3 regions of the Kribbella sp. NPDC050820 genome follow, and region 3 is predicted to be linked to each of the others. Evidence: riboswitches for the same ligand, from Rfam matches in the RefSeq annotation. Region 3 holds a riboswitch; each other region holds the start of a gene.
What was found. Region 3 has a riboswitch for thiamine pyrophosphate ahead of thiC (phosphomethylpyrimidine synthase ThiC). Riboswitches for the same ligand answer to the same signal wherever they lie in the genome.
Positions count from the first base shown of each region.

Region 1 (10,118 bases), on a different contig from region 3:
AGTGCGCCACCGACGTGTTCGCGAACGGGTTGCTCTCCGGCAGCCGCCAGGACGCCTCGTGGTGCCCAGTGCTCATGAGAAACGCGTTCAGGTGCAAGCGCTTGCTCACAACGAAACCCCCAATGCATCGAGAAGGCGAGTCCGGACAGCGGCGAACCCGGGGTCGGACGGGCTACGTGGGGTACTCAACGAAATCAGCTCCGAAGCGACGATCTTTCCCTCGTCGAGCACGATGACCCGGTCGGCCAGCACGATCGCTTCGTCGACGTCGTGCGTGACCAGCAGTACGGCGGGCTGGTGCGCGGCGCACAGCTTCCGCAGCAGGACGTGCATCTTCAACCGCGTCAGCGCGTCCAGTGCCCCGAACGGCTCGTCCGCGAGCAGCAGCTCCGGCTCGCGGACCAGCGACCGCGCCAACGCGACCCGCTGCTGCTCACCACCGGACAACTCGTTCGGCCACGCCTTCTCACGTCCGGCGAGCCCGACCTCCGCCAGGCTCTCCCGGCCGCGCTCGTCGGCGGTCCCCAGCCCGAGTACGACGTTGTCCAGCACCCGTGCCCACGGCAACAACCGCGAGTCCTGGAAGACGACGGACACGTTCGTCGGTACGACGAGCTCACCGGACCCGTCGACACCCGAGTCCAGCCCGGCCAGTGCCCGCAGCAGCGTGCTCTTGCCGGAGCCGCTCTTCCCGAGCAGGGCAACGAACTCGCCGGGCGCGATGTCCAGGTCGACACCGTCCAGGACGGCGCGGTCGTCGTACCGCCGTACCAGGTCCCGAACTTGGACGGCAGCGGTCAGGAGTCCAGTGTGCGGCGCCATGAGAGGGCCTTCCTTTGGATCAGGCGGACGGCGCCGTCGGACAGCAGGCCGAGGATGCCGTACAGGACCAGGCCGACGATGATGATGTCGGTCTGCCCGTACGTGCGGGCCAGCTCCATCATGTAGCCGATACCGCTGGTGGAGTTGATCTGCTCGACGACGACCAGCGACAGCCAGGCGCCGGTGACCGCGAACCGCAGGCCGAGCAGGAACCCGGGCAGCGCGCCCGGCAGGACCACCCGGCGGACGAAGTCCCACTGCGACAACCCGACGGTCTGGGCGAGCTCGACGTACCGGGCGTCGATCGTGCGCAGGCCGTTGTGGGTGTGGATGTAGATCGGCACGAAGACGCCGAGCAGGATGGTGACGATCTTCATCGACTCGCCGATGCCGAGCCACAGGATCAGCAGCGGCAGCAGGGCCAGTGACGGGATCGCCCGCTTGATCTGGATCGGCCCGTCCAGGACCGCCTCGCCGAGCCGGGACAGGCCGGAGATCAGCGCGAGTACGACGCCCAGCACGATGCCGAGACCGAGTCCGACGAAGGCCCGCTGGGTGGAGGTCCACAGGTTCGACTGCAGCCGGCCGTCGGCGATCAGGTCGCCGGCGGTGGTGACCACGGTCCAGGGCGCCGAGAGCACCCGTTCGTCGAGCCAGCCGGTCGCCGACCCGATGCTCCAGATCACCAGCAGCAGGACCGGCCCGAGAACAGCGCCGCCCTTGATCGGCTTCCCCGGTCCGAGCCGGCGACGGCCTACGACGGGAGCCCCGGTCACCTCCTTCGGGCGCAGGCCGGGCAGGGTGGTGGCACTCATTTGGCGGCTCCCTTGATCGCGTCGGCGGCGACGGTCTGGAAGCGCAGGTCGTACAGGTCCTTCGCCTGGATCACCGGGTTGCCGGTCTCCTTGGCGAGCAACTCGATCGTCTCCTGCTGACGCTGGATCGCGTCACTCCAGTCGGCGCTGATGTCCGGGTGACCGGCGTTCTCGACCAGCCACTGGCCGTCGGCCTCGGTCAGGCCCTGGTCCTTCACGTAGTACCCCGCGACCCATTCCTTGGGGTGCTTGTCGATCCACTCCTGGGCGGCACCCCAGGCAGCGACGTACGCGCGGATCGCGGCAGCCTTGCCCGAGTCCTCGAGCGACTCGGTAGCCACGTACAGGTGACCGGCGTCGTCGCGCAGCCCGTGCTGGATCGTGGTCGCGCCGTCCTTGCCGTACTTGGTCAGGTACCGCTTGATCTGCACACCGCCGATCGGGGCGACCTCGACCTGCTTGCCGGCCAGCGCCTGCGAGTACACGTCGCCGGTGCTGGGCAGCTCGACCAGCTTGACGTCCTCCTTGGTCAGCCCGGCCTTCTTCAGCACCTTGAGGATGAGCGCGCCCTGCGCTTGACCCGGGCTGTAGGCGATCTTCTTGCCGCGCAGGTCCGCCAGCGTCTTGACCGTGGTGCCCGGGGCGATGCCGAGCTGGTAGATCGGGTGGTCGAGCGCGTCCTGGCGGAACTTGGAGGCGACGATCTTGACGTGCAGACCGGTCCAGGTGGCGTGGATCGGCGGGATCTCCGCGACCGAGCCGACGTCGAGCGCCTTGGCCCGGAACGCCTCGGTGGTCTGCGGACCGCCGCTGAGGTTGGCGAACTGGACGAACTTCGACACCTTGCCGGTCTGGCCGGACAGCTCCAGCGCCTTCTGGGTGGTGGGATCGCCGACGACGATCTTGACGCCGTCCGGGACGGTGGTCGGCAGCGCGGCGTCGAGAGCGAGCTCGGCGCCGCCACCTCCGGCCTGAGCGTCTCCACCGCAGCCGGCGACCAGGGCGACGGTGGCGGCTGCTGCGGCGAGTACGGCGAACTTGCGGGACCTAGACATGGTGGGCCTTCGTGTGCGGAGTGGCGGTGGCGTAGCGGCCGTCGTGGTACAGCAACGGCTCGTGCTCACGCCGTTCGGAGTGAGTGGTCAGGCGGGCGACGACCAGGTAGTGGTCGCCGACGGCGAATCGATGCTCGACCTGGGCGCGCAGGAAGCTCGGCGCCTCGTCCAGCACCGGCTCACCGGTGCGCAGCCGGGACCAGCGGGTCGGCTCGGCGAACCGGTCGATGCCGCTGGTGGCGAACCGGCCGGCGATGGACTGCTGGTCGGCGGACAGGAAGTTGATCACCAGGCCGTCGACCTTGCTGACGGTCGGCCAGCTGGACGCGCTGGTGGCGATGGCGAACGAGACGAGCGGCGGCAGCAGGCTGACCGAGACCAGTGAGGTGGCGGTGAACCCGGCCGGCCCGTGGCCGGCGTCCGCGGTGATCACCACGACACCGGCGGCGTGGCGACGGAAGACGGACCGGTAGACGTCGGCGTCGACGGTCCGCTCCTCCAGGCGGTCGGGTACTACGGCCAGGGCAGGACGGTTCAAGGCAGGTACAGACATGTCTCTCCCTCGGAACGGGGCAGGGACGACCGGCAACAGCCGGACGGGGTGTGGAGGCGGCTTCAGACAGGCCTCGTACGGCGGATGACCGCCGGGGACAACGGGGTGACTAGAGCGTGTAGTCGGTCACCGACAGGTGGCGCTCGCCGTCCGCAGAAGATCGATGACGCGACGGCGGGTGAGCAAGGTCGTCGTCATGTCAGCAATCTTGGCACTAAAGTCTACTGAGTAACTGCACAATCTCGGGATCCGGACTCACACCCCCTGGGGCAGATGCGTTCTACTGGCGTGATGGCTCCGGAGAAGGTCTCGCTGCCGCCGTTCCAGGCGCTCGTCGACGCGCACTGGCAGGACGTGGCACGGCTGGCGCGTGCGCTGGCCGGGCCGGTCGACGGCGACGACGTGGCCCAGCGCGCCTGGGAAAAGGCTTTCGCCGCCTACCCCGGGCTCACCTCGGCGAAGAACCTGCGCAGCTGGCTGCTGACCATCACGGCCCGCTGCGCGACCGACGTACACCGGGCCCGAAGACCACAGAGCCCGCTCGACGAAGCCCCGCCGATCGCAGTGGCCGGCCCGGACGACGCGGACTGGCCGGACCCCGACCTCTGGCACGCCGTCAACCAGCTACCCGAACGCCAACGCTTCGCCGTCACGCTCAAGTACGTCGGCGACCTGGACCACCACGGCGTGGCCGCTGCCCTGGACACCACGCCCGCCGCGTCGCGGCGACTCGTCAGCGACGCGCTCGCGACCTTGCGCACCAAACTCGGAGTGAACGATGACTGATCTCGAGAGCCGGCTGGCCCGGCTCACCGCACCGGACCTCAAACCACCGGTCTTCCCGACCGCGGACGTCGCCTACACCCTGCACGACACCCCGATCGGCACCATGCTGCTCGCAGTCGCCGAAGGTCGCGTCGTGGCCAGTTCGTTCGGCGACGAGGAAACCATGACCAACCGCCTCGCGAAGGCCGTGTCCCCGCGCGTACTACGGCAGCCCCGGGCGCTGGACGACGTACGGCGGCAACTGGACGAGTACCTGTCCGGTCGGCGGCACGCGTTCGACCTGGACGTGGACCTCGCGCTGGCGACGCCGTTCCAGCGGCTCGTGCTGACCGACCTCCCGTCGCACACGAGCTACGGGCGGACGACGACGTACGGCGCGGTTGCCGGCGACATCGACCGGCCGAAGGCGGCCCGCGCGGTCGGTACGGCGCTGGGTGCGAACCCGGTCTGCGTCGTACTGCCGTGCCACCGGGTGATCGGCGCGAACGGAGCCCTCACCGGGTACGCCGGCGGGCTGGACGCGAAACGATTCTTGCTGAATCTCGAAGCAAAAAACTGACTTTTCACGCGCCGGCCAGAAAGCATTTACACTCGAAGAACAAAGGAGCAGATCCCCAGTGTGGAGTGGGGATCTGCTTCTTGTTTTCCCTTGTCTGGAAGAGATCCGGGCGTGGTGGATCAAATTCCTGACGTGTCAGTCATTACCGGGCTGGTGGATCTCCAGGATCAACCGGCGGCGGCCGCCCCAGTCCCGCTTGTACACCTTGTAGTCCTCGATTCCGGCGGCCGCGCACAAGCGCCCGTAGCTGGCCTCGTCGTGGATGAAGTGCACGCTGCTGGTGCCGAAGTGCTCGGTGGTGACGATCCGGTGCTCCGGTCCCTGGCGCATCCCGTTGGCGATCTCGGCCGCCGTCGCCGGGCCCCAGACCGGGCCCTCGATGATGGCCATCCCGCCCGGTTTCAGCACCCGGGAGATCTCGCAGATCGTGGACACCTGCTCGTCCTCGGCGAACAGCTCGTGGAACGCGGTCCACAGGCAGATCACCGCGTCGAACGCGTCCCACTTGTACGGCAGGTCGGTCATCGAGCCGATCGCCCAGTCGATCTGGAGCTCTTCCTCGGCCGCCTTCGCCCGGCCGGCCTCGACCAGGTTCGGCGAGATGTCCAGCGCTCGCACCACCTTCCCGGCCCGGCGCAGCGGCAGTGCGATCCGGCCGTACCCGCAGCACAGGTCGAGCACCGACTCACGGCCCTGGAGCACTTCCTCGACGGCCTTCACGGTCGCCGCGTCCCGCTCGGGCGTGGTACGCGCGGCCAGTCCGTCGGCCCCCAGTTCCGCGTACTCGGCCCGGCTGCGCAGTGCGGAGTTCAGCATTGCGCAAGTATCCCGGTTACGCCGGGTCAGTTGTCCAGCGGTCGGCGACCGATCCGGCCGAGCAGCACTGCGGCCAGCATCGACACGATGATCGAGGTGTACGTCGCGCCGAGCCAGGTCGGCACCGGCTGGTCGTTGAACACCCACTGCTGGACGTCGGTCCAGAACGGCGACCAGCCCTTCACCGTGCCCGGGTTCACCAGCTGGTAGGCGACGAAGCCGATCAGCCAGGCGAGCGCGGGCTGCCAGCGGAAGCGCGCCGTACCGGAGACGTCCCAGTTCATCTTGCTGACCACGAAGAAGTCCGCGATCGCGACCGCGAACAGCGGGACGAAGACCGAGCCGATCAGGTAGAGGAACTGCGTGTAGTTGCCCAGGTCAACCATCAGGGCGAGGCCGGTCGCGAGCACGCCGATCGCGATCGAGATCCAGCGCCGGTCGACGTGGCCGATCAAGTTGTGCGTGGCCATCGTGGTCGAGTAGACGTTCGCGTACGCCTCGTCGACCTCGTCCACCAGCAGCACGAACAGCGCGATCGCACCGGCCGGCAGCGTGACGAGCGCGGTGATCACGTCGGTGCTGTTGGTCCCGAGCGTCGCGACGGCGAACACACCGAGGGAGTAGTACACGATCGCCGCGATGCCGTAGCCGAGCGACGATCCGGCAAAGGCAGCCTTGTTCGTGCGCGAGTGCCGCGTGTAGTCGGCGGCCAGCGGCGCAAACGACACCACGCCGGCGGCAGCCAGGTCGACAGCCGGCCAGAAGCCGAAGACGCCGTCCTGCGGGAGGTCCTGCACCGGCTTGCTGAGCACCTGCACGAACAGGTAGACCGACGAGATCAGCACCAGCCAGACCATGAACTTTCGCAGCACCTTCACGCTGCCGAGCGGCCGGACCGCCATCACCGTCGCGATCACTCCGGCCAGTACGACGAACAACCAGCGCCAGCGTTCACTCGTCACCGCCACCGCGGCCTGCGAGATGACGATGATCTCCATCGTCGCCCAGCCGACGTTCTGCGCGATGTTCAGCACGGTCGGCGCGATCGAACCGCGTCGGCCGAACAGGCCGCGCAGGCAGGCCATCGCCGGCGCACCGGTCTGCGAACCGAACACGGCCGCGCCGCCGAGCACCAGCGCACCGATGCCGCAGCCGACCACGACCGCGAGCAGGCCCTGGGCCAGCGAGCCCGTGTACGCCGCGACCAGCGCACCGGTCACCGGACCGAACAGAGAGATGCCCAGGTTCCCCCACAGGGTGAACTGGTCGAAGAAGCCGAGCGTGCGCGGCGCGTCCGTGGTGAGGACGAGCGGCGCCTCGGTCTGCTTGGCAGGACGAACAGCAGTACTGGTCATGGTGACCCGCTCCCTACGCCGGCATTACCCGGTCAGGTTCAGGCGGTCGGCGACCGGCGTCGCCCTCTCAGCCCGCGCGTCGTGCGAGCTCCCGCATCGGTTTTGCTACCGCGTCAACGATAGCGCTTCAGGCTGGGTTGGGTGCAGCCGCTGCCCGCTGGATGAGAGCGGCCAGCTCCGGGCCGTTGGTCAGCACCGGCATGTGCGAGCCGGTCGACAGGGTGCGGCACTCACAGTGCGTGAGCTCGGCCAGCCGGTCCGTCCACTCGGCCGGGGACAGGTGGTCGTGGCGGCAGCGCACGATCACGATCGGGGCCCGCACCCGGGTGATGATCCCGGCCAGGTCGTGGCGACGGGCCGCCTCGACCGCGCGGGCGATCGTGGCGAACGTCGTACGCGCGTACTGCGGAAACAGCGCCGGGATCAGGCGCGGTGATTCCGGGACGGCCGAGCCCAGCCAGCGGGCGACCAGGTCCGGCCAGCTCGCTGCGCGCACGTCCCCGGTCGGCGCGATCAGGACCAGGGCGTGCACGAGCTCGGGGAAGGCGACCGCGGTCTCGACCACGACCTGGCAGCTGGCCGAGTGCCCGACGAGCACCGACCGCTCCCGGATCTTGTCGGCGACCGCCGTCCCCAGGGCCTGTGGCCGGAGGTCGTCGCCGCGGCCGGCGGGTTCGCCGTACCCGGGCAGGGTGACGATCCGGTACGGCGTGGTGAGGTGCTCGACGGTGGGTGCGTACGACTTGGGCCCGAGGCCGAGACCCGGGACCAGGACGACCGGGATGCTCACTCCCAGGGCGGGCGGGCCGACGCGGCCTGGACGACCGGGTTGGACACGTCCGGCTTCAGCTCGCGGTAACCGAGAAGGAAGCCGGCGGCAAGGATCAGCAGGCCGATCCCGCCCCAGCCGTAGGCCGTGGGCAGCCGGTCGAGCGAGTCGTCGATCGCGCCCATGCCGGTCGACAGCACCATCCCCGCCCAGATCAGGATCGGCACCAGCGAGACCCCGACCAGGAGCAGGCCGCCCAGCTCGGGGGGCTCGATGTCGCGGCCGACCTTGCGGCGGGCGAGCACGTCGCGCGTCCACATCACGATCGCGGCCGCGCCGACCAGGAGCAGCAGCAACTGGCCGATCGTGTCGATGACGTCGGTCCGGAGCGGGTGGTTCAGCGGTGAGCCTGGCGCCTGGGAGATCTCGCGCAGGGCGACCCGCTGGACCGACAGGACGAGCAGGCCGTAGACGGCGGCGATGATCGTGGCGAGCAGTAGGACGCGGGCCGCGCGCGGATCACGGGGTGCGACCGGAAGCTCGCGGCCGTACTGCGGCAGCTCGCGCTGCTGTGGATGCGCGGCGGGGCCGTAGGGGCTGCCGGGGCGGTAGTTCGGCGGCTGCGTGTACCCGCCGGGCGGGGCTTGCGGCGGCGGTGCCTGAGGTGGGGCGCCGTACTGGCCGGGTGGGGTGCCATAAGGCTGCGGCTGCGCGTAGTGGCCCGGCTGCTGCTGGCCGGGAGGCGGGGCGCCGTAGCTGCTGCCGCCGTACGGCGTCGGCGGGGCGTAGTGGTGCTCCTCGGCCGGCTGCTCCGGTTGCTCACCGCGGCCGTACGTCGGGAAATCCTGTGACGACATCGCTGCTGCCTCCCCTCGGGCCCAGCCTCTCACGAACGAGGGTTTCGCTCAGGTCGTACGGCCTCAGGTGGCCTTGATCGTCGGCCAGGCGTTGGGCAGGCAGCCGGCCAGGCCCTTGGTCTGCTGCATCATCACCGGCGCCGGCGTCTTCGCCTTGCTGCAGGTGGAGTGCCCGTGGCCGAGCGCGTGCCCGACCTCGTGGTTGACCAGGTAGTTGCGGTAGAGCGCGACGTTCCCGGAGTACGCCGGGATCGCGTACATCCAGCGCTTCGCGTTCAGCACGACCCGGTCCTCGACCCGGCAGGACACCTCACCGCCGGTGTCGAGCGGCAGGCACAGCTTGTCGGTCAGCGTCGGCGTCGCCAGGATGATCCGCAGGTCGGCGTCCACCTTGTCGGTCCGCTCGAAGTTCACTGGGTGGATCGCCTGCCACCCCCGCGCGTCCGTCAGCGTCTTGTGGATGATCTGCGCGACCGCGGCACCGTTGACCGACAGCCCTTGCTCGATCTCGACCCGGTACGTCAGCTTGTCGCGGACCCCGCTCGCCTTGTCGAAGCCCGGCACGACGGCCAGCTTCCCGCTGGACACCGAGTAGTTCGGCTTCGCCCCCTTCGGCGGCCGCGTCAACGTCGGCGCCGGCCGCTGCGGCGTCGTGAACTTCTGCGTCGGCGTCGCCACCGGCGTAGGCGTCACCACACTCACCGGCATCTCAGTGGCCGAAGCAGCCACCCCCGCCACCACCTCAGCCGCCAGACTCCGCTGGTTAGTAGCGTCCGGATGCGCCACCACCACAGTCCCCAGCACCGCCAAGGCACTCACCGAGAACCACTGCGCCTTGTACGACTTCTTCCGACTATGCCGCCCACCCCGGCGCTTCTGAACAGGCGCATCCCCACGCCGCCCGCTCCGCGCCCTCGTCATGACGATTCACCCTACCCACCCCGCACCACCTCCCGAAACCCCAGTTCCACCCCACCCCCCACAAACGAACCAAAGGCAGAGCCGGAAGGAGACGGGGGACCCGGCCTAGTTTTCGGCTACGGCGTAGTGCAGGCGAACGGAGCCGCCAGTGTCGGTGTGCACCGAGAGCAGCTGCAACCGGGTCGGAGACTCGCCGACGGCAAGCGGCGGCCCGTCCATCACCGACGGGGTGCCGAGTCCGCCGACGAGAGCGGGCGCCAGCGTCAGGTGGAGTTCGTCGATCAGACCTGCCCGCAACAGTGCACCGTTCAGTCCGCCGCCTGCGTTCGACAGCACGCAACTGACGCCGAGCTCGGTGCCCATCGCGGCGATCCCTTGCGCCAGGTCCACGCGCTCCTCGCCGACGACGAGGTAGCAGATGCGTTCGCGGCGGAGATAGCCGAGGTAGTCGGCTGGAGTCGACCGCGCCACCAGGACCAGCACGTCCCAGTCCTCGTGCTTCTCGGTCCAGCGCACGCGTCCGCGGCCGTCGACGACGGTGAACCACATCTGCGGCGGGGACGGTTGTCCGGTGATGTCCGGTGGGAGGAAATGCTGGTAGAGGCCGACGGTGTCACCGTCGAAGGTGGGCAGTTCTTCCGGAGTCTCGTCCTCGGTGACCAGGCTGCCGCTCCCCTCCAGGATCGCGTTGCAGCCGTACTTCTGTCGGAGCACCTCGAGAATGTCGAGCCGCACCGGATCGGCGGCGCGCGGGGTCATCGCGGCCCACAGATCCGCACTCGGCTGGTGCATCAACAGCGCGTCCCGGGC
Region 1 is NZ_JBFAHB010000015.1:55,302-65,419, forward strand. It holds gene AB0H36_RS16080 (LLM class flavin-dependent oxidoreductase) at 1-109, opposite strand, end outside; gene AB0H36_RS16085 (ABC transporter ATP-binding protein) at 106-822, opposite strand; gene AB0H36_RS16090 (ABC transporter permease) at 798-1,637, opposite strand; gene AB0H36_RS16095 (ABC transporter substrate-binding protein) at 1,634-2,692, opposite strand; gene AB0H36_RS16100 (flavin reductase family protein) at 2,685-3,245, opposite strand; gene AB0H36_RS16105 (sigma-70 family RNA polymerase sigma factor) at 3,537-4,031, shown strand; gene AB0H36_RS16110 (methylated-DNA--[protein]-cysteine S-methyltransferase) at 4,024-4,590, shown strand; gene AB0H36_RS16115 (methyltransferase domain-containing protein) at 4,726-5,406, opposite strand; gene AB0H36_RS16120 (cytosine permease) at 5,433-6,761, opposite strand; TPP riboswitch at 6,755-6,866, opposite strand; gene AB0H36_RS16125 (alpha/beta hydrolase) at 6,889-7,551, opposite strand; gene AB0H36_RS16130 (hypothetical protein) at 7,548-8,387, opposite strand; gene AB0H36_RS16135 (DUF3152 domain-containing protein) at 8,451-9,308, opposite strand; gene AB0H36_RS16140 (dihydrofolate reductase family protein) at 9,414-10,118, opposite strand, start outside.
Region 1: it holds a riboswitch for thiamine pyrophosphate, as region 3 does, so the genes downstream of both, AB0H36_RS16120 (cytosine permease) here and thiC (phosphomethylpyrimidine synthase ThiC) in region 3, are expected to answer to the same signal.

Region 2 (10,118 bases), on a different contig from region 3:
CGCCGCCGCCTTCTTCTCGCTCTTCGCGAGGATCCCGAGTCCGGAGATCGCCGGTGCGGTCGCGGTGACCACCCCGTCGGCGTTCGGGAACGGCTGGACGCCGGCCACGTTCGCCGGCCCGAGCGCCTTGAAGTGGTCCTGCGTCGAGCCGAGGTTGTGGTGCGTCGCCCACGCGGACCCGCCGTCGAATGCGGCCACGATCTTCGCGTAGTCGTTGGACAGGTCGGCCGGCGCGCTGACGGTCCCGTAGAGCCCGACGTACCGCTCGAGCGCCTTGACCGCCGCCGGGTCGTTGAACGTCGCCTTCCCGTCGTCGGTGAAGAACGTCCCGATCCCCGCCTGGCCGTACGTCATCGCGAACATCGGCGGCATCGACCCCGGCCCGCCGCGGAACGCGAACCCGAACTTGTTCTTGTCCTTCTCGGTCAGCTGCTGCGTGATCGCGAAGAACTCGTCGTACGACTTCGGCTCCGCGACGCCCTTCTGCTTCAGCCAGTCGGTCCGGTACCAGATCACGTCCGACAGCGCGCTCAGCGGCGCCTTGTAGAGCTTGGAATCGGCCGAGTTCCGCCGCTCGTTGCTGATCATCGTCGGGTCGACCTTGCCGGTCAGCCCGGACTTCTCGTACGCGTCGTCCAGCGACACCAGCGCGTTCTGCGCGATCAGGTGCGCGACGTCGTTGCCGATCAGCAGTACGTCGGGGATCTCGCCGGAGGCCAGCGCGTTGTCGACCTTCTGCAGGTACGACGAGTTGGGCAGGCCGACGTACTCGACCTTGACGTCGGGGTTGGCGGCGTTGAACTCGCCGATCAGCTTCTCCCACTTCTTGGACAGCGCCGGATTGGCGTTGGTGTCCCAGAACTGGACCGTGCCCTTGGCCTCGCCCCAGTCGTCGGGGTTGCTCGCGGCCTGCTCGCCGCCGCCGCTCGTCGGGCCGGCACAGCCCGCGATCGCCAAGGCGGCCACGGCTGCGACCGCCGTGGTCCGCAGCCAACCTGTACGCCTCATCTTGTCCTTCTCTCCACGCCGGAACAGTTGAAGAAACCGGTTTCTTCGTGAGAAAGTAACACAGCGCACCGGGCTCGCAATAGGGTTCGGAAGGCGGTTTCCCGATCGGAGGGCGAGACCTGTGTACGTGAACCCGGTGCTCGATGCGGACTGGCCGGACCCGGACGCGATCCGGGTCGGCGACGACTACTGGCTGATCGCGTCGAGTTTCAACCGGGCGCCCGGGCTCCCGGTCCTGCACTCTCGCGACCTGGTCTCGTGGGCGCTCGTCAACCACGCCCTGCGCGAGGTTCCGCCGGTCGAGCACTTCAAGATCCCGCGGCACGGCGGTGGGGTCTGGGCGCCGAGCATCCGCCACCACGACGGCCGGTTCTGGATCGTCTACCCCGATCCGGACCACGGGATCTTCGTGCTCAGCGCCACGGATCCCGCCGGCGCCTGGTCGGAGCCGCACCTGCTGCTGGCCGGCCGCGGCCTGATCGACCCGTGCCCGCTGTGGGACGACGACGGCCGCTGCTACCTCGTCCACGGCTGGGCGAAGAGCCGGGCCGGGATCAAGAACCGGCTGACCGTCCGCGAGGTCTCACCCACGCTGGACCGGGTGGTCGGGCCGGCCCGCACGGTGATCGACGGCGACGAGCTTCCCGGCTACACGACCCTCGAGGGACCCAAGTTCTACAAGCGGGACGGGTACTACTGGATCTTCGCGCCCGCCGGTGGCGTCGCGACCGGATGGCAGTCGGCGTTCCGGGCGCGGTCGCCGTACGGTCCGTACGAGGATCGCGTCGTCCTCGCGCAGGGGTCGACGCCGGTGAACGGGCCGCATCAGGGGGCGTGGGTGGATTCGCCGGACGGCGAGGACTGGTTCCTGCACTTCCAGGATCGCGGACCGGTGGGACGCGTCGTCCACCTGCAGCCGATGCGGTGGGTCGACGGCTGGCCGGTGATCGGGACTGACGGCGAGCCGGTACTGCGACATGGCGAGGGCGAGGTCGTCCTCAGCGAGCCGGATCGCACTGATCTCTTCGAGGGCCCCGAGTTGTCGAAGATCTGGCACTGGCAGGCGAACCCACGGCCGGAGTGGTACGACGCCCCGAAGGCCGCCGCACTGCGGTTGGCCGTGCTCCCGGACGACGACGGCGACCTGCGGAATCTCCCGCAGGTGCTCGGGCAGCAGTTGCCCGGTCACCGGCGCCGTTTCGAGACCTCGGTCCGGCTCGACGGCGGCGGTCCGGGGGCTCGCGCGGGTCTCGTCGTACTCGGCCAGAGCTATGCGTGGCTCGGGCTCCACCGCACTCCGACCGGCGTCGACGTCGTACTGCGGCAGCGGGGCACACCGGATGAGGACGTTCTGCATCACGCTCAGTTGGAGACGCCGTACGTCGATTTGGCCGCCGACGTCGATGACAATGCGCTCGTGCGCTTCTCGTACCGGACCGGCGGTGTGTGGGTCGAAGCCGGCGTGTTCCAGGCCGTCGAAGGCCGGTGGATCGGGGCCGAGGTGGGGCTGTTCGCGGCGGCGCCGCAAGGCACGATGGACGGTGGCGGGGCTGTGTTCGGTCCCGTGCGGGTCACCGAGCGAGAGACGGCTTGATGGGCAGGACACCGAAGCACTCGATCACGATCGCCGACGTCGCGCGTGCGGCGGAGGTGTCGCGGGCGACCGTGTCCCGGGTGATGAACGGGCGCCTCACGGTCGCGCCGGACATCGCCGAACGCGTCCGCGCCGCCGCCGACCGGCTGAACTACCGGCCCAGCGACCTCGCCCGGAACCTGTCCCTCGGCCGGACGAACATGGTCGCGCTGGTGGTGCCGGACCTCGGCAACCCGCTGTTCCAGCAGATCATGCGCGGGATCACGAACGCCTCGGCCGCGGCCGGGTACCGCGTCCTGGTCGCCGAGACGGACGAGGACCCGCTGGCCGAGGCGGACATCGCGATCGAGGCCCGCCGCCGCTGCGACGCGCTCATCCTGGTGTCGCCGCGGCTGGCCGAGGAGCGCCTGCTCGAGCTGCTGCCGGACGTGAAGCCGGTCATCCTGGTCAACCGCCAAGGGCCGTCCGATGTGGCCTCGGTCGGCGTCGACTTCGGTCGCGCGGTGCGGATCGTGGTCGACCATCTCGTCGGCCTCGGGCACCGGCGGCTCGCCTACCTGGCCGGGCCGGTCGGCAGCGCGTCGAACACGGACCGCCTGCGCTCGCTCGAGATCGCCGAACGCGAGATCCCCGGACTGGAGCTCGTCCGGCTCGAGTGCGGCTCGTCGATCGAGGACGGGTACGGCGCGGTCGAGCAGGTGCTGGATTCACACGTCACCGCGGTGGTCGCGTTCAACGATCTCGTCGCATTCGGTCTGCTGGCGCGGCTCAACGAGGTCGGGGTCGCCGTACCTGCGGACCTGTCGGTGGCTGGGATGGACGACATCGGGTTGTCGCGATTCGCCGTACCGTCGCTGACGACTGTCCGGGTCCCGCAGCAGGGGATGGGGGAGTTGGCCTGGCGGCGGTTGTACGCCGAGATCGCCGGGACCGAGGTGGATCTGGACGGGGTGCCGGATCTGCGGTTGGCGTTGCGGGCGAGCACCGGGCCGGTTCCGCAGGCGACGCGGCTGCAGTCGGATGCGCCGCGCGGGCGGCTGGGGCCGGTGCGCTGGCAGCAGCAGGGGGACATTTTCGTGCTGGGGTCCGAGTCCGGGCTGCTCGCGCACTACGAGTTCGGACGGCGGATGCCGCAGGTGCACTCGCCGCGTCCGTATCTGCACCCGGTGCGGACGCTTGGCGGCCATCCACTGACTGAGGTGAGCCCGGTGGATCACCGGCACCACTACGGTGTGTCGCTGGCGGTTGCCGGCGTCAACGGGACGTCGCACTGGGGCGGTCGTACCTTCCTCCCCGGACGCGGCCCGACATTGCTCACGAATCACGGCCAGCAGCGCAGCCGCGGAGTCACCGTCGACGACGGGCCCGGCAACGCGCTGACCGACGAGATCACCTGGTACGACGAACAAGGCCGGCCCCAACTGGTGGAACGCCGACAGCTCAGCGGCTCGCTCGCCGAAGGCGGTTGGCGCCTCGACTGGCACAGCGTCCTCACCGCGCGCTACGGCCCGATCCGCATCGACAGCCCGGCGACCGCGGGACGTCCCGGCGCCGGGTACGGCGGCATCTTCTGGCGGCTGCCGTCCGCCGAGAACACCGTCGTACTGAGCGAGGCCGGCGAAGGCGCCGACGCCGCCTACGGCTCGCTCAGCCCCTGGCTCGCCTTCGTCCAGCAACGCGGCGACACCGTCACCACCCTGCTTCTCGCCCAACCCGCCGACGTCCGCCCCTGGTTCCTCCGCGCCACCGACTACGTAGGCGCAGGCCCAGCCCTAGCCTGGCAAAGCGCCCTAGCCCTACAACCCGACCAACAACTCCACCTCACCCTGTCCGCCCTCCTCCTCGACCGCTCCATCGACCTCACCGAAGCCCCGGAGTTGGCCGAGAGGCTGCAGCAGTCGACCTAGAAAGCAGGCAGACCGGTCGTCGGTGAGGAGGCTTGGGCTGAGTGCCAGCGGCGGGGGACTCGGCCGGCCAGGCGGGCGGCTCGGCCTGCGGTGACTGCGTCTCGCATTGCGGCGGCCATCAGGGCGGGTTTTTCGGCGCGGGTGACGGGGGTGGCGAGCATGACGGCGGCGCAGCCGAGCTCCATGGCCAGCGCTGCGTCACTCGCCGTACCGATGCCTGCGTCGACGATCACCGGGACGTTGGCCGCCTCGGCGATCAGCGCGATGTTGTGCGGGTTGCGGATGCCGAGCGCGGAGCCGATCGGCGCCGCCAGCGGCATCACCGCCGCGCACCCCGCCTGCTCCAGGCGGCGCGCCAGGATCGGGTCGTCGTTCGTGTACGGCAGCACCGTGAAACCGTCCGCGACCAGCGCGTCGACCGCATCCAGCAACTCGATCGGGTCCGGCATCAGCAGGTGGTCGTCGGCGACCACCTCCACCTTGATCAGGTCGGTCTGCAACGCCTCCCGGGCGAGCCTCGCGGTCAGCACGGCCTCTGCCGCCGTGTGACAGCCGGCGGTGTTCGGCAGTACGTCGATCCCGTGCTGCTTGAGTACGTCGAGGATCGAGCCCTCGTGGCCGGTGCCGAGCCGGCGCATCGCGACCGTGGTGAGTTGGGTGCCTGAGGCAAGCAATGCCTCTTCCATCACCTCGAGGTTCGCGGCGCCGCCGGTCCCCATGATCAGCCGGGAGGTGTAGATCCGGCCGCCGAGCTCCAGCGGATCGTCCATGTGCTCAACCATGTCCTCAACCACCCTGGACCGCACTGACGATCTCGACCCGGTCGCCGTCCGTGAGCGTCGTACCGGCCCACTCGTCGCGCGTCAGCACGGTCTGGTTCACCGCGACCGCGATCCCGGTCTCGCGGTCGGAGTACTCCCGGACCAGTTCGGCAACGGATCGATCCGGCGGGACTGTCGTCGCCTCACCGTTCACCCACACGTCGTACGCCATCGCGTCCTCCCTACGCCGGCATTACCCGATACAGGTTCAGCGGTCGGCGACACCGTGGTCAGTCGCCCTCTCAGCCCACTCTGGCGTGAGCTCCCGCGGCTCCCTCGACGATAACCACCGCACCCGACCGAAACAACCCAGGTCCAAACCCCGGTCCGATGTCACAGCCGCGCAGGGTGACCTCTCTGTGCAGCCGACGCGGATGCTGACGGCCGGGTACGCCGGTTCTCACGCTGGTCAGCGAGCAGGAGTTGGCGGGTCGGGGGCGGTCTTGCTCGGCGGCGGTCCTGGGTGGGCGGGAGGCTGTTAGGCGGCGTTGAAGGTGGTGAGTTTGGAGGGGTTGAGGGCCCAGAGGACCTGTTCGATGCCGGCCGTCGAGGCGGTGATGGTCAGTACGGCGAAGGTGGTGCCGTTGCGGCGCAGGATGGCGGCGGCCTGGCCGTTGACGGTGCCGAGCTCGACGTCGGCGCCTTGCCAGAACGTCGACGCGTACGCCTTGTGGACCTTCGCCACTCGGTCCGCGCCGACCAGCGGGTAGCGGGTGGCCCGCGCGGCGCCGCCGCTGTCGGAGTAGCTGACGACGTCAGCGGCGAGCAGGCGTTCGAGCTCTTCGAGGTCGCCGGACTGCGCGGCCGTGACGAAGGCAGTCAGCAGTTCGCGCTGTTCCGAACCGGTCACCGGGTTGTGGCGTTCGGCGACGATGCGCTTGCGGGCCCGGCTGACCAGTTGGCGCGAGGCCGCCTCGGTGGACCCGATGATCTCGGCGATCTGGCTGTACGGGTAGTCGAACGCCTCCCGCAGGATGTATGCCGCCCGCTCGGTCGGCGTCAGCCGTTCCAGGATGAGCAGCACGGCGAACTCCAGCGCCTCGCTCCGTTCGGCGCCGAGGTACGGGTCAGCGCTGGTGTCGACCGGCTCCGGCAACCACGGGCCGATGTACGTCTCCCGCCGTACCCGTGCCGACTGGGTCGCGTTGATCGCCAGCCGGGTGATCGCGGTCGCCAGGTACGCCGCCGGGTTCGTCACCTTACTGCGGTCGGTGGTCTGCCAGCGCAACCACACGTCCTGGACGAGGTCCTCGGCCTCGGCGGCGCTGCCGAGCATCCGGTACGCGATGCCGAACAGCCGGCCCCGGACCTCGGCGAACACCGCCGCGGCCTGCTCCAAGTCGGCCGAGGTCATTCGTGGAACTTGATCTCGCGATGGGTGCCGTCGCACAACGGCTTGTTGGACGAGTGACCGCACCGGCACAACGTCGCCCGGTTGCGGGTCTCCTGCAGCCGCCCGTCCGCCCGGTGCACCGGCAGGTCGCCGGTGACCCACAACGCGCTGGCCTGGCCGTCCTCCTCCTCGAGCACCGAGATCGCCCGCGGCAGGTCGGGCTCGATCGACTGACCGCCGCGCTCGAGCGCGTAGCTGTAGGACCCCGAGGGGCAGTGGTCGATTCGTCCCATGACATCGGAGCGTACGTCGCTGTCCTCGGTGTCGGCGAGCATCTTGGCAATCGGACGCGTCCGGCCGATGCAGAAGGCGGCGTGGATGCACAGCTCGCCGACCCGCTGCGCGGAGATGCCGACGCCGTCGTGGACGTGCTGGAGCTCGCCGTACGGCGCCATCGGCTCGGCCTCGGTGCCGTCGAAGCCGACCACCGCGTGGGTCCCGTCGCAGAACGGCTTGGAGCCGGACCGGCCACACCGGCAGAGCGCGTATGTGTCCTCGGTCTCGATGGCCGCCGACGTCTGCCAGGTGAGCGAGTCGTTGTTCTCCGACACGATCTTGAGCTTGCGCCGCAGCGGCACCCGGCCGTAGACGACGTACGGACCATTCGGCAGTACGGCGACCCGCTGCGACTCGCCGACCGACCACTGACGCGCTGCCGGAGTGACGTAGTCGAACGTCGGACCGGCGACGAAGCCCTCGTCGTCGGGCATCTGCATCAGCGCCTCGGCCTGGGCCTTCAGCGCATACATGGTGCCGGTGGCAACGGACAGCATCCGCGGACTGCCGTTGAACGTCTGCTCGAGCAGGTGCAGCACCGCGCAGTACGTGTGGTTGAACTCCTCCTGGGCGACCCGGATCGGGTGTCCTTCCGGGTGGTCGGTCAGCCGTGGATTCGGCCGCATCGGGCGTACGCCGTCCACGTCGAAGCCGATCGGCTCACCGGTGGGACCGGACTCCGGGGTATCACCACGCTGGTACCGCCGGCCGAGCTTGAGCTCCTGGAAGCGGTAGTAGTGCGCCACCTCGTCACGGTCGGGATGGAACATGTCCGCGTCCCCGTCCCAGACCTCGCCACGCGCCGTACCCTCGCCCTGCTCGACGATCTCCTCCAGCGCCTCGAGCGCGGACTTCAGGCTGTCGACCACGATCAACCGGCCGCCGCTGTGCCGGAAGTGGGCGTCGCCGACCTGCCGGGCCGGATCGCCGCAGAAGACCGCGTCCTCACCGAGCTCGTCGCACAGCTCGATCAACGCGCGCTCGATCGCGTCGTAGAACTGGCCGATCGTCTCGTAGTTGTCGCCCTCTGCCGGGCCGCCGGGCGGCGCCGGCCGCTCGATCCGGAGGAACATCTCCAGCGCCTCCGGCCCGAACGGCGCCAGCGACAGTTGCAGCGAGCGGTCGCCGTGCGGCATCCGCCGTGGATGCGGTGGCAGCATCTCGGGCTTGTCCAGGTGCGGCCGGCCGCCGACCGCATTCAGGATGTTGGCCGCGAGCGCGAGGTGCAGCATCTCCTCGGAGAAGACACTACCCACGACCTGGATGGCCTCCGGGTTCCGCTGCGGGTCCAGCGAGTACAGCGCGCACAGGTACGGCGGCAGCGTCGCGTGCTCGAGCTCGACCGCCCACTGCAGGTGCTCCCGAAGGCTTTCCAAGGTCCACGTCATGCTTTTCTCCCGTGAATCAGTTGCATCGACAGGTGTCCGCCGTCGAAGAGATCGGCGAGCCGCCGCCCCTGTCGAGCGGCGAGCGCGTAAGCGGTGTGTGAGCTGTGCCGGGCCTCGACCATGGCGGCGACCTCGGCTGCCCTGAGCGACCATGACCGGGGTACGTCGGCCGGCCGCTCGATCTGCTCCAGGACGTCGAACCCCGCTTCCGCCAGCAGGGTGTCCAGCTCGCGCTGGCCGGGGAAGTGGTTGCCGTCCGGGAGCCGTCGCAGTTGTTTGCCCTGGGCAATTACGACGAGGAGGCCGACGGACCCACCCGGGACCAGCACGCGGTGGATCTCACTGAGGAGAGTCGCTTTGTCCTCGACCGTGCACAGCACTCCGAGACACCACGCGACGTCGACCGACGCCGTACGCACGGGAATCCGACGACCGTCCGCGAGTACGACGGGCAAGCCGAACAGCGTGGACGCGGCCCGGCACGCGGCAGGCATCGGCTCGAGCAGGATCGGGCTGACACCGAATCGCTCGGCCGCCCAGGCGGCAGGTCCGCCGACGCCCGCTCCGACGTCGAGCAGGCGCATGCCGGCGGACAACTCGCAGGCCTCGGCCAGCCAGGCCAGCGCCGTCGGGCTGGCGCTGCCTCGGCATGCGGCCGGGATGGCGTACCGGTCCCCCAACTGTCGTACGGCGTCCGCCGTCCACCCGGCCACGTCGTCGAACTCGGCAACCATCGCCGCAGCGGTCATCCGAACCTCTCCAAGAGCACCCCAGTTGCTGTCCGTCGCGAGCTAAGACAGGCCAGCCCGGCGGCCTGTGACAGCCGTGACATCGGGCTCCGGTCACAAACGCGCAAGCTGCCATGTCTGAGCTGGCGACACCGATTCCCTAAGGAGTTCCCCATGAACGACCAACGTCCAGCCGTCGTGCTCGTGCACGGCGCCTTCGCCGACGCCAGCAGCTGGAACGGCGTGGTCGAACGACTGCTCGAGCGCGGTCTCGAGGTCGTCGCGGTCGCCAACCCGCTGCGCAGCCTGACCACCGACGCGGCCTACGTCCGCGACGTGATCGCCGGCATCGGCCGGCCGGTGCTGCTTGTCGGCCACTCGTACGGCGGCATGGTCATCACCGAGGCGGCAGCGCAGAACGACAACGTCATCGGCCTGGTGTACGTCGACGCGTTCGCCCCCGACCACGGCGAGAACGCGTTCCAGCTCTCGGTGAAGTTCCCCGGCAGCACGCTCGGCGACGCGCTCAACGCCTACCCGGTCGCGGGCGGCAACGAGTTCGCCATCCGGCAGGACGTGTTCCAGCAGCAGTTCTGCGCGGACGTCCCGGACGCGCAGGCCGCGGTGATGGCCGCGACCCAGCGCCCGGTCACCGAGGCCGCCCTGACCGAGGGCCTGCCCGCCGAGACGCCCGCCTGGAAGTCGCTCCCGTCCTGGTTCGTCTTCAGCGACGGCGACCGCAACATCCCCGTCGAACTGCACCGCTACCTGGCCGAGCGCGCCGCCGCCAAGGGCCACAAGGAGATCGCCGGCGCCTCGCACGCCCTCAGCGTCTCCCAGCCCGCCGCTGTCACCGAGACCATCCTCGAAGCCCTCGGCGCCTGATCCCACCAAACCCCTGCCGGCAGCACCCTGGGCAGGCGCCCCGGCAGGGGTTTGGTGACCCTTGATCACCCGGCTGGGCGGGTAGGCCGCCGTGGAGGGCTCGGAGTACGGCGCCACC
Region 2 is NZ_JBFAHB010000006.1:87,207-97,324, forward strand. It holds gene AB0H36_RS08100 (sugar ABC transporter substrate-binding protein) at 1-1,008, opposite strand, end outside; gene AB0H36_RS08105 (family 43 glycosylhydrolase) at 1,130-2,602, shown strand; gene AB0H36_RS08110 (DUF6807 family protein) at 2,602-4,509, shown strand; gene AB0H36_RS08115 (thiazole synthase) at 4,506-5,279, opposite strand; gene thiS (sulfur carrier protein ThiS) at 5,296-5,502, opposite strand; TPP riboswitch at 5,493-5,609, opposite strand; gene AB0H36_RS08125 (RNA polymerase sigma-70 factor) at 5,809-6,684, opposite strand; gene AB0H36_RS08130 (ferritin-like domain-containing protein) at 6,681-8,387, opposite strand; gene AB0H36_RS08135 (methyltransferase domain-containing protein) at 8,384-9,136, opposite strand; gene AB0H36_RS08140 (alpha/beta hydrolase) at 9,290-10,000, shown strand.
Region 2: it holds a riboswitch for thiamine pyrophosphate, as region 3 does, so the genes downstream of both, thiS (sulfur carrier protein ThiS) here and thiC (phosphomethylpyrimidine synthase ThiC) in region 3, are expected to answer to the same signal.

Region 3 (10,118 bases):
CTCGTCGAGCCACCAGATCGCCGCCCAGATGAAGGACGCCGAGCACGCGGCGGACGAGACCACGCACTCGATCATCCGGCGGGTGAACTCGACGTTCGTCACGCCGTTCGACCGCGAGGACATCTACCGGCTGGCCTCCGACCTCGACGACGTCATGGACTACATGGAGGAGGCGGTGGACGCCGTCCACCTGTTCGCCCTGGAGAAGCTGCCGGAGGAGATCGCCGAGCAGATCGAGGTGCTGCAGCGGGCCGCCCAGCTGACCGCCGAGACGATGCCGCGGCTGCGCACCATGAAGGACCTGGCCGAGTACTGGATCGAGATCAACCGGCTGGAGAACACCGGTGACGCCGTGCACCGGCGGCTGATCGCCAAGCTGTTCAGCGGCGAGTACGAGGCCCTGACGGTGATGAAGGTGAAGACCGTGGTCGACCTGCTGGAGGCCGCGATCGACGCCTTCGAGCACGTCGCGAACACGGTCGAGCAGATCGCCGTCAAGGAGAGCTGAGCGTGGAGCTCGCGCTCGTCGTCGCGGTGGTCGTCATCGCGCTCGTGTTCGACTACACCAACGGCTTCCACGACGCGGCGAACGCGATCGCAACCTCGGTCTCGACCCGCGCGCTGACCCCGCGGGTGGCGCTGGCGATGGCCGCGGTGATGAACTTCGTAGGGGCTCTGCTCGGCACCGAGGTCGCCGAGACGGTCGGCAAGGGCATCATCAGTGTGCCGTCCGGTGAGCACGGGCTGGTGGTTGTGCTCAGCGCCTTGGTCGGCGCGATCACCTGGAACCTGATCACGTGGTACTTCGGCCTGCCCAGCTCCTCGTCGCACGCTCTGATCGGCGGCCTGGTCGGCGCCGGGCTCGCCTCGGCCAGCACGGTGCTGTGGTCCGGCATCCTGGACAAGGTCGTCATCCCGATGGTGCTGTCGCCGACAGTCGGCTTCCTCGGCGCGTTCGTCCTGATGCTCACGATCCTCTGGGTGTTCCGGCGGGCCCACCCGGGCAAGGTGACCCGGGGCTTCCGGCTGTCCCAGTCGCTGTCCGCCGCCGCGATGGCGCTCGGCCATGGTCTGCAGGACGCGCAGAAGACGATGGGCGTGATCTTCCTGGCCCTGCTCACCACCGGGTACGTCCAGGAGGGCGACGGGATCCCGCTGTGGGTCAAACTGGCCGCCGCGACCGCTATCTCGCTCGGGACGTACTCCGGCGGCTGGCGGATCATGCGGACGCTGGGCCGCCGGATCATCCACCTGGACCCGGCCCGCGGTTTCGCCTCCGAGGCGGTCGCCGCGACCGTCCTGTACGTGATGGCGATCGGCCTGCATGCGCCGGTCTCCACCACGCACACGATCACCTCCGCGGTGATGGGCGCCGGCGCCACCAAGCGCCTGTCCGCAGTCCGCTGGGGCGTCGCGCGCGGCATCGTCACCGCCTGGGTCCTGACCATCCCCGCCGCCGGTGCGGTCGCCGCGCTCTGCTACGGCTTGGCCCACTTCATCCTGGAGTGACCCCGGTCAGCGGTTCCAGCGGCGTACGGCCTTGGCCACGTCTTTGGGGCGGATGGCGCCGAGGTTGAGCTCCCAGGTGGCGGCCAGGCGGTCGCCGAGCTCGGCCAGGTCGAGGTAGGCCTGCGGCCGCACCGCCACCACCCAGGTGGCCGCGGCTGCATGGCCCTGCTGGAAGAGCAGGTGGTCCGCGGTCGCCTCGAGCTTGCTCCGGTTCTCGCCGTCCAGCCCGCTCGCGGCCCAGTCCTGCACGATCGCGCCGTCGTCGGCGGTCATCCGGGCCAGGTAGGTCAGCGGGCCACGCCAGAAGCCGCGGCTGCCGATGGTGTCCAGGCTCTCCAGCGGGAACCAGCCGTTCTGGCAGCGCCGCCCGTTGATCGCGGACTCCACCTCGCGGGCCTGCCCCGAGGTCAGGCCCCGGACCGCCCAGTCGAGGAAGAACGCGCCGACATCGGGGATCTCCTCCGCGACGTGCGGAGCCACGGTCAGTATCCCCGGCTCGAAGAGATGCAGCTCTTCGGGTGACTTCACCAACGCTTCCCCCGCCCACCTGAGTACGACGGCCACGCGCGCCACCACGCGGCCGAGACACAGGGACCCCCCAGGTACCTGCTACTTCCAACAAGTGCTCTTAGTACCCCCACGCCGTACCGGGGTCAAGGTCCTGTCCGGTAGCCGACTACTTCTTCCGGGCCGCCCGGCGGGCCAGCTCCTCCCGGTCCAGCCGCTCGGCCTCCTCGGGCGTCGGCGCGCTCCCGCCGTACGAGGCCGGCAGCCACCAGGCGCCGGCGGGCCGCTCGGGGTAGGCCCGGATGGTGCGGTCGAGCATGCCGGCCATGGTCGAGCGCAGGTGCGCGGTCGCCTCGGCCGGGTCGTCGTCCGCGGTGACCGTGATCGGCTCGCCGACGGTGATCGCGATCGTCCGGTGCCGGGAGAAGTCGCGCGGATGGTCCTTGGTCAGTATCCGCTGCGTCCCCCACAGGATCATCGGCAGCACCGGTACGGCGGCCTCGGCGGCCATCCGGACCGTGCCGGACTTGAACTCCTTCAGCTCGAACGACCGGCTGATCGTCGCCTCCGGGAACACGCCGACCACCTCGCCGGCGTTCAGGTACTCGATCGCCTGCCGGTACGACGCCGTACCGGCCGCGCGGTCCACCGGGATGTGGTGCATCCCGCGCATCAGCGATCCGGAGACCCGGCTGCGGAACAGCACCTCCTTGGCCATGAACCGCACCAGCCGCTTGCTCGGCAGCGCGCCGAACCCGCCGAGCACGAAGTCGACGTACGAGATGTGGTTCATCGCGATCACCGCGCCGCCGGTCCGCGGCACGTTCTCCGTCCCGGTCAGCTGGAACTTCAGGTCCAGCACCTTGAACGCCGTCTTCGCGAAGCCGATCACCGGCGGGTACACGAGGTCGCGCATTCCCGAACGCTACCGGCTCCGGTCAACCGGCGGACGTGACGCGCCCCACGGAATCCCGTATGCAGTTGTTCGTTAGGGTGGACCGCGACAACTTTAGATCGCGGGAGCTCGCACCGAAGTGGGCTGAGAGGGCGGCTGGGTGAGACCCGGCGCCGCCGACCGCCGAACCTGTCCGGGTAATTCCGGCGTAGGGAGCAGCAACGTGACAACCATCGGCAATAACGTCCGACCCACTGTCACCACCGGCCCGATCTCGGGCTCGGAGAAGATCTACCGCGGCGAGCTGAACGTTCCGGCCCGCCGCGTCCACCTCACCAACGGCGAGCACTTCGACCTGTACGACACGTCCGGTCCGTACACCGACTCGTCCGCGCGGATCGACGTACAGGCCGGTCTGCCCGCGCTCCGGCGGGACTGGATCGCCGGCCGCGAGCCGTTGACGCAGCTCGGGCACGCCCGGGCCGGAACCATCACCGAGGAGATGAAGTACATCGCCGTCCGGGAGGGCGTCGACCCGGAGTTCGTCCGGAACGAGGTGGCGCGCGGCCGGGCGGTGATCCCGGCGAACCGGCGGCACCCGGAGTCCGAGCCGATGATCATCGGCAAGAAGTTCCTGGTGAAGGTGAACGCGAACATCGGCAACTCGGCCGTGACCAGCTCGATCGAGGAAGAGGTCGAGAAGCTGGTCTGGGCGACCCGGTGGGGCGCGGACACCGTGATGGACCTGTCCACCGGCAAGAACATCCACGAGACGCGCGAGTGGATCCTGCGCAACTCGCCGGTGCCGATCGGGACGGTCCCGCTCTACCAGGCGCTGGAGAAGGTGAAGGGTGACCCCGCCGCGCTGTCGTGGGAGGTCTACCGCGACACAGTGATCGAGCAGTGCGAGCAGGGTGTCGACTACATGACCGTGCACGCCGGCGTCCTGCTGCGGTACGTCCCGCTGACCGCGCAGCGGATCACCGGGATCGTGTCGCGCGGCGGCTCGATCATGGCCGCGTGGTGCCTGGCGCACCACCAGGAGTCCTTCCTGTACACGCATTTCGCCGAGCTCTGCGAGATTCTCCGTGCGTACGACGTGACGTTCTCACTCGGCGACGGGCTCCGGCCGGGGTCGATCGCGGACGCCAACGACGCGGCCCAGTTCGCCGAGCTGCGGACTCTCGGCGAGCTGACCAAGATCGCCTGGGAGCACGACGTCCAGGTGATGATCGAAGGTCCCGGACACGTGCCGATGCACAAGATCGCTGAGAACGTCCGGCTCGAGGAGGAGCTGTGCGGCGAGGCGCCGTTCTACACTTTGGGGCCGTTGGCAACTGATGTGGCGCCGGCCTACGACCACATCACCTCGGCGATCGGCGCGGCCCAGATCGGCTGGCTCGGTACGGCGATGCTCTGCTACGTTACGCCGAAGGAGCACCTCGGCCTGCCGGACCGCGACGACGTGAAGACCGGCGTGATCACCTACAAGATCGCCGCGCACGCAGCCGATCTGGCCAAGGGGCACCCGGGCGCGCAGGACTGGGACGACACGTTGTCCAAGGCAAGGTTCGAGTTCCGCTGGGAGGACCAGTTCAACCTCTCGCTGGACCCGGACACCGCCCGGTCGTACCACGACCAGACGCTGCCCGCCGAGCCGGCCAAGACCGCGCACTTCTGCTCGATGTGCGGGCCGAAGTTCTGCTCGATGCGGATCACCGCGGACATCCGCGCGTACGCCGAGGAGAAGGGCCTGACCTCGACCGAGGCGATCGAGGCCGGCTTCGCCGAGATGTCGGAGACGTTCAAGTCGCACGACAAGAAGCTGTACCTGCCGCTGGCGGACTGAGTACCGGACCGCCAGGCCATCACAATCGCCGGCCATTCGGCCGGCGCCCGCTGGAGTCGTCTCAGAGGGTCCGGTTGTGATGGCCTGGCGGTTCGTATCGTGCTGACTCCGCGTGAAGTCGCGGGGCGAGTCGAGATGCCGAGCAGGCCGGATCCAGCGGAGAATTGGGGAGATCGGCGGGCCTGCGGGGCGGTCACTGGGAGTGATTGGGTGAACCGATTCAGGTTTTTTCCTTCACTCTACGTGAATAAGACTGTAGCCTTAATGCGTTGGGAAGGAGGTGTGGCGGTGGTCTTCGTTCTCACGGTAGATCAGCGGGGCAGCCGAAGCATGACCGATCTCGTACCCGAGCTACTGAACACGCTGAACCGGCGGCCGCGGCGGACCGGTTTGCTCCGGAAGTTCGAGCGGACGGCCGGCGACGAGGTGCAAGGGGTGCTCTCGGAGGCGCGCCCGACCATCGACGTGGTCGTCGAGCTGCTGCGTTCCGACACCTGGTACGTCGGTCTCGGCGTCGGCGACGTCGCCCAGCCCTTGCCCCGCAGCACGCGGGCAGGCAGCGGCGAGGCGTTCGTGAACGCGCGGGAGGCGGTGAACCGGGCGAAGTCGAGCCCGCACCATGTCAACGTGGTCGGCTCCGACTCCCGCGTCGCGGAGCAGGTGGAGACAGTGCTGTGGCTGATGGCGTCGGTGCTGCGGCGGCGTAGCGAACGCGGCTGGGCAGTGGCCGACCTGCTGGCCGAGGGACTCACCAGGCGGGAGATCGGCGTGAAGCTGGGGATCAGCCAGTCGGCGGTGACGCAACGGGCCCAGGCGGCCGGCTTCGCCGAGGAGCAACGCGGACGGAAGCTGGCAGCCGAGCTGCTGGGACCAGGGGCCGCTGCGTGACGGCACTCATCCTGTCGTTGACCGCAGCCGCCCTGGTCCTCGCCGTACTGGCGTGGGTGCCCAAGGCCGGCTCTACGGTGCAGATCGTGCTCAGCGGGGTGATGCTGGCCTGTCTGATCGCCGTCGGCCTCCTGCTGCTCGCAGGCGACGGCGTGGACGGTTGGCGCGAGCGCTGGTGGAACGTGCTGCTCCTGCTGGCCGGCGGGCTCGCAGTCACCGGTGGCGGGCCGCTGACGACCTCTGTGCTGGCTCTGGTCGACCGGGGCAACACGAGAGCCCAGTCGACGCAGAAGGCCGGTGAGGTACTGCGTGGCGGCGCGCTGATCGGTTCACTCGAGCGCGGCGCCATCTACGCAGCCCTGGTGGCAGGCTGGCCGGAGGGACTCGCGATCGTGCTGGCCATCAAGGGGCTGGCCCGCTACCCCGAGCTCCGCAGCCCCGATCAGCCCGCCTCGGTCACACCGCAGGCAGTGGCCGAGCGCTTCATCATCGGCACCTTCACCAGCGTCCTGTGGTCGGTCACCTGCGCCGCCTTCCTGCTGTCGCGCTAGTCCGACCTGATCACGTAGGTGGACATCACCTTGTCGTGCCAGGTCTGCTTCTGGTCGTCCCACAGCGGCCAGAGCAGATTCAGGAAGCAGGCGTTGTTGAAGAGCCCGCTCAGGAACTCGCGCAGGAACGCCTTGCCGGCGCCGACCGGCTGGAACGACTGGGCGTCGACCAGGCGCAGGTGCAGCGCGCTCTTGCCGACGCTCTGCCCGGTCTTGCCCTGGCGGAAGACCCGATTCCACAGCCCGAGGCCGATGCTGGCGGCGATGCCGAGCAGGAAGAGGATGATCGCGAACGCGCCCGGTGCGTCATTGGACGACGACAGGTCGTCGGAGCGCATCGCGATGTCGGCGATGAAGACGCCGTACCCGATCGCGATCGGGACGCCGCTGATCATGCCGTCGATGAGGTAGGCGCCGGCGCGTGGGGCCCAGTCGGCAAGTGGTGCCTGCGGTACGCCGTACCCGTAGCCGTACTGCGGCTGCTGGACGTAGGGGTTGTAACCCGGCTGCTGCGGGTGCCCGTACTGCTGCCCGTACTGGGGCTGGCCGTATTGGGGCTGGCCGTATTGGGGCTGGCCGTACTGCGGCTGCTGTCCGTACGGCGTGCGGTCCTGCGGTGTACTCATCGAGTCCATCTCTTCCAGCGTCAGCGGCGGATGACCACGTCGTTGACGACCTTGTCGTGCCAGGTCTGCTGCTTCTCGTCCCACAGCGGCCAGAGCACGTTGAGAGTACAGATGTTGTTGAACAGCACCGCGCAGAACTCGCGGCCGAAAGTCGAGCCGATACCGATCAGTTGGCCGGTCTGGGCGTGCACGACCTTCAGCCCGGTGACCTTCTTGCCCAACGACTGGCCGGTGCGGCCCTGCTGGACGACCCGGTTCGCGACCCAGACCAGGAATGCGACGAAGAACCCGCTCAGCATCGCGATCCCGCCGCCGGCGCCCAGTTCCTCCTGGTCACCGTCGATGACCAGCGCCGCGATGACCCCGGTGATCGTGGGGATGAACTGGATCAGCGAGTCGATCAGCGACGCGCCGACCCGGATCGGCCAGCCGGCGAGCTGCCCGGGTGGTGCATAGCCGTAGCCGTAGGCCGCGCCTGGTCCGTAGGGGTTGTAGCCCTGCGGAGGCTGGTACGGAGGGGTGCTCACCTGGGGGTCCTTTCTGGGGCGCGTCCGGATCCGCAGGGACGAGTATCGCGGATCGGCCCGGAACGACGGACGCCGCGGCCACAAGCGGCCACGGCGTCCGGCGTTGCGGAGTACTACATCAGAGCTTGATGACGTAGGTGTTGTTGATCTTGTCCGCGAAGGTCTGCCTCTTCTCGTCCCACAGCGGCCACAGGTAGCCGATGTAGCAGGCGGCGCTGTCCAGGATGTGGGTCAGTTGGCGAATGAACGCCTTGCCCGCGCCGACCGGCTGGCCGGTGTCCGCGCCGACCAGTTTCAGGCCCAGGACCTGCTTGCCGACGGTCTGGCCGGTGCTGCCCTGGCGGATCACGACGTTCCAGATCGCCAGGCCGATGCCGATCAGGTAGAAGATGATCGCGACGACGGCCAGGTTCTCGTTGGCCGAGAACGCGCTGCCGATGCCGTAGGGCACACCGACGATCAGGCCGTCGATCAGCGCGCCGCCGACCCGGTTCGGCCAGGCGGCGAGGTTACCGGGGATGCCGCCGAAGCCCGGCTGGCCGTACTGCTGCGGGTAGCCCGGCTGCTGGCCATACTGGCCCGGCTGCTGCGGATAACCCGGCTGCTGCCCGTACTGGCCCGGCTGCTGCTGGCCGTACTGCGTCTGCTGCTGCCCATACTGGCCAGCCTGCTGACCGTACTCAGCAGGCTGCTGCTGGCCGTAGCCCGGCTGCTGAGCGCCGTAGCCGGGCTGCTGCCCGTACTGGCCCGGCTGCTGCCCAGGCTGCCCGTACTGGCCTGGCTGGCCGTACTGAGCCGGCTGCTGCGCGTCCTGCGGGCCGTAACCCGGCGGTGGCGTCGGAGAGCTCACGACGATCCCTTCTGGTGAATTGCTGTTGAGGAGTGAGTTGCAGGCTAGTGGTCCGACGGCTCACACACCCTGACGGATCCCACGAGATGAGAGTTACCGTTGTCCGGTGAGCCTTTCGCTGAACGTCGTACTGCGGCCGACCGGACCGGTCCAGCCTGTGGACAGGCGGGTGCTGGGGCTGGCCGCGACAGGAGTGGGCGGCCTCGGCCTCGCAGCCGTCTACCAGCTGTCCGGCGGGCGGATCGGAATTCCTTGCCTTCTGCACGCAACCACGGGCCTGAACTGCCCGTTCTGCGGCGCCACCAGGATGGCTGCCGCCTTGCTGCGCGGCGATCTGGTCGCCGCCTGGTACTTCAACCCGGTGGTGCTGGTGCTCGGCCCGGTGATCGGTGTTGCCGTCGGCTACCAGTTGCTCGCCTGGTCGCTGGAGTCGCTCCGGCTGGTCCGGCTGCCCCGGCTGACCATGAGCCCACGCACCGTGGACTGGGTGGTCAAGGGCCTGATCGCCCTGTTCGTCGTGTACGGCGTCGCGCGCAACCTGAACTGAACCGCCGCCACGACCGGGCGGCGGTTCAGCGTCGCGCTCAGTAGTTGACCAGGCCGGTGGCGTAGGACACGATCGACACCGCGATCGAGACGATGCCGCCGATCCAGGCCACCTTGGCCAGCGTGTCCGGCCGGCCCTGCTCCCGGAACTTGCTCTGGGCAATCAGTCCGAGGACGATCGAGGCCGGGCCGCAGCAGAACCAGCAGACGATGCCGATGATCGACAGGGTCTGCGGCGTGTTGTTCTGCGGAACGCCGCTGCCGTAGCCGTAACCGCCCTGGCCGCCCGGGTACTGGCCGTAGCCGCCGGGCTGCTGCTGGGCGTAGGAACCCGGGTACTGACCCGGCTGCTGCTGGCCGTAGCCCGGCTGCTGACCGTACTGCCCCGGCTGGCCTGGGTACTGGCCCGGCTGGGACTGCCCATACTGGCCGTACTGGCCACCCTGCTGCTGGCCATAGCCAGGCTGCTGCCCGGGCTGCTGGCCATAGGGGGACTGCTGCCCGTAACCAGGCTGCTGCTGTCCATACTCAGGCTGCTGCTGTCCGTACTCAGGCTGCTGTCCATACGGGGACTGCTGCTGCCCGTACCCGCCCGGTTGACCGTACTGACCAGGCTGCTGGCCGTACTGGCCCGGCTGGTCGTCGTCCGGCTGGCCGGGTGCTTCGCCGTACTGGCTGGGCCTGTCCTGCTCGCCGTACTGGCCGGGCTGCTCTCCAGGGGTCTCACCAGGGGTGTCCTGCGGCCGGTTCGGGTCGTTCGGGTCGTCGCCCGGAGGCGTCGGAGTGCTCACCGCGGTCCCTTCTGAGAACGTCGAGGATCCTCGCAGGTTATCTTTTCCACAGGGCGGTGGTCACGTGCCCACTCCGGATCCCTTCAACACTTAAAGTTGGCCGGGTGACTCAACCCCCTCAGCCCCCGGCGTCCGACGGCCGTCCCGGGGATCCCGCGCCGGACCCGACCCGCAACCTCCCGGTTCAGTACGAGCCGCCGACGCCGACGTTCGAGGCGGCGCCGCCCGCGCAGCCCGGGCCACCGCCCGGGCCGTACCAGGCACCGGTCGGCGGCCCGTACCAGCCCGCGCAATCCCAGCCTCTGCAGGGGTTCCCGACCGGGCCGGTGCTGGTGACGGTCGGCGACATCTCGGTCGAGCAGTTCCGGATCGTCACCCCGGCGGGCGTGCTGCCCACCCAGGGCACGAACTGGTCCGCGATGGACATGTCCCGGACCGAGGAGAAGATCCCGGCCTGGGCGATCATCCTGGCCATCGTGTTCGCGCTCGCCTGCCTGCTCGGCCTGCTGTTCCTGCTCTGCAAGGAGCGCAAGACCACAGGCTTCGTCCAGGTCACGGTGCAGAACGGCAACCGCACCC
Region 3 is NZ_JBFAHB010000003.1:44,320-54,437, forward strand. It holds gene AB0H36_RS04165 (DUF47 family protein) at 1-508, shown strand, start outside; gene AB0H36_RS04170 (inorganic phosphate transporter) at 511-1,509, shown strand; gene AB0H36_RS04175 (hypothetical protein) at 1,516-2,037, opposite strand; gene AB0H36_RS04180 (lysophospholipid acyltransferase family protein) at 2,186-2,932, opposite strand; TPP riboswitch at 3,023-3,144, shown strand; gene thiC (phosphomethylpyrimidine synthase ThiC) at 3,135-4,760, shown strand; gene AB0H36_RS04190 (transposase) at 5,091-5,648, shown strand; gene AB0H36_RS04195 (hypothetical protein) at 5,645-6,199, shown strand; gene AB0H36_RS04200 (RDD family protein) at 6,196-6,825, opposite strand; gene AB0H36_RS04205 (RDD family protein) at 6,846-7,352, opposite strand; gene AB0H36_RS04210 (RDD family protein) at 7,471-8,202, opposite strand; gene AB0H36_RS04215 (DUF2752 domain-containing protein) at 8,309-8,749, shown strand; gene AB0H36_RS04220 (DUF4190 domain-containing protein) at 8,787-9,539, opposite strand; gene AB0H36_RS04225 (hypothetical protein) at 9,644-10,118, shown strand, end outside.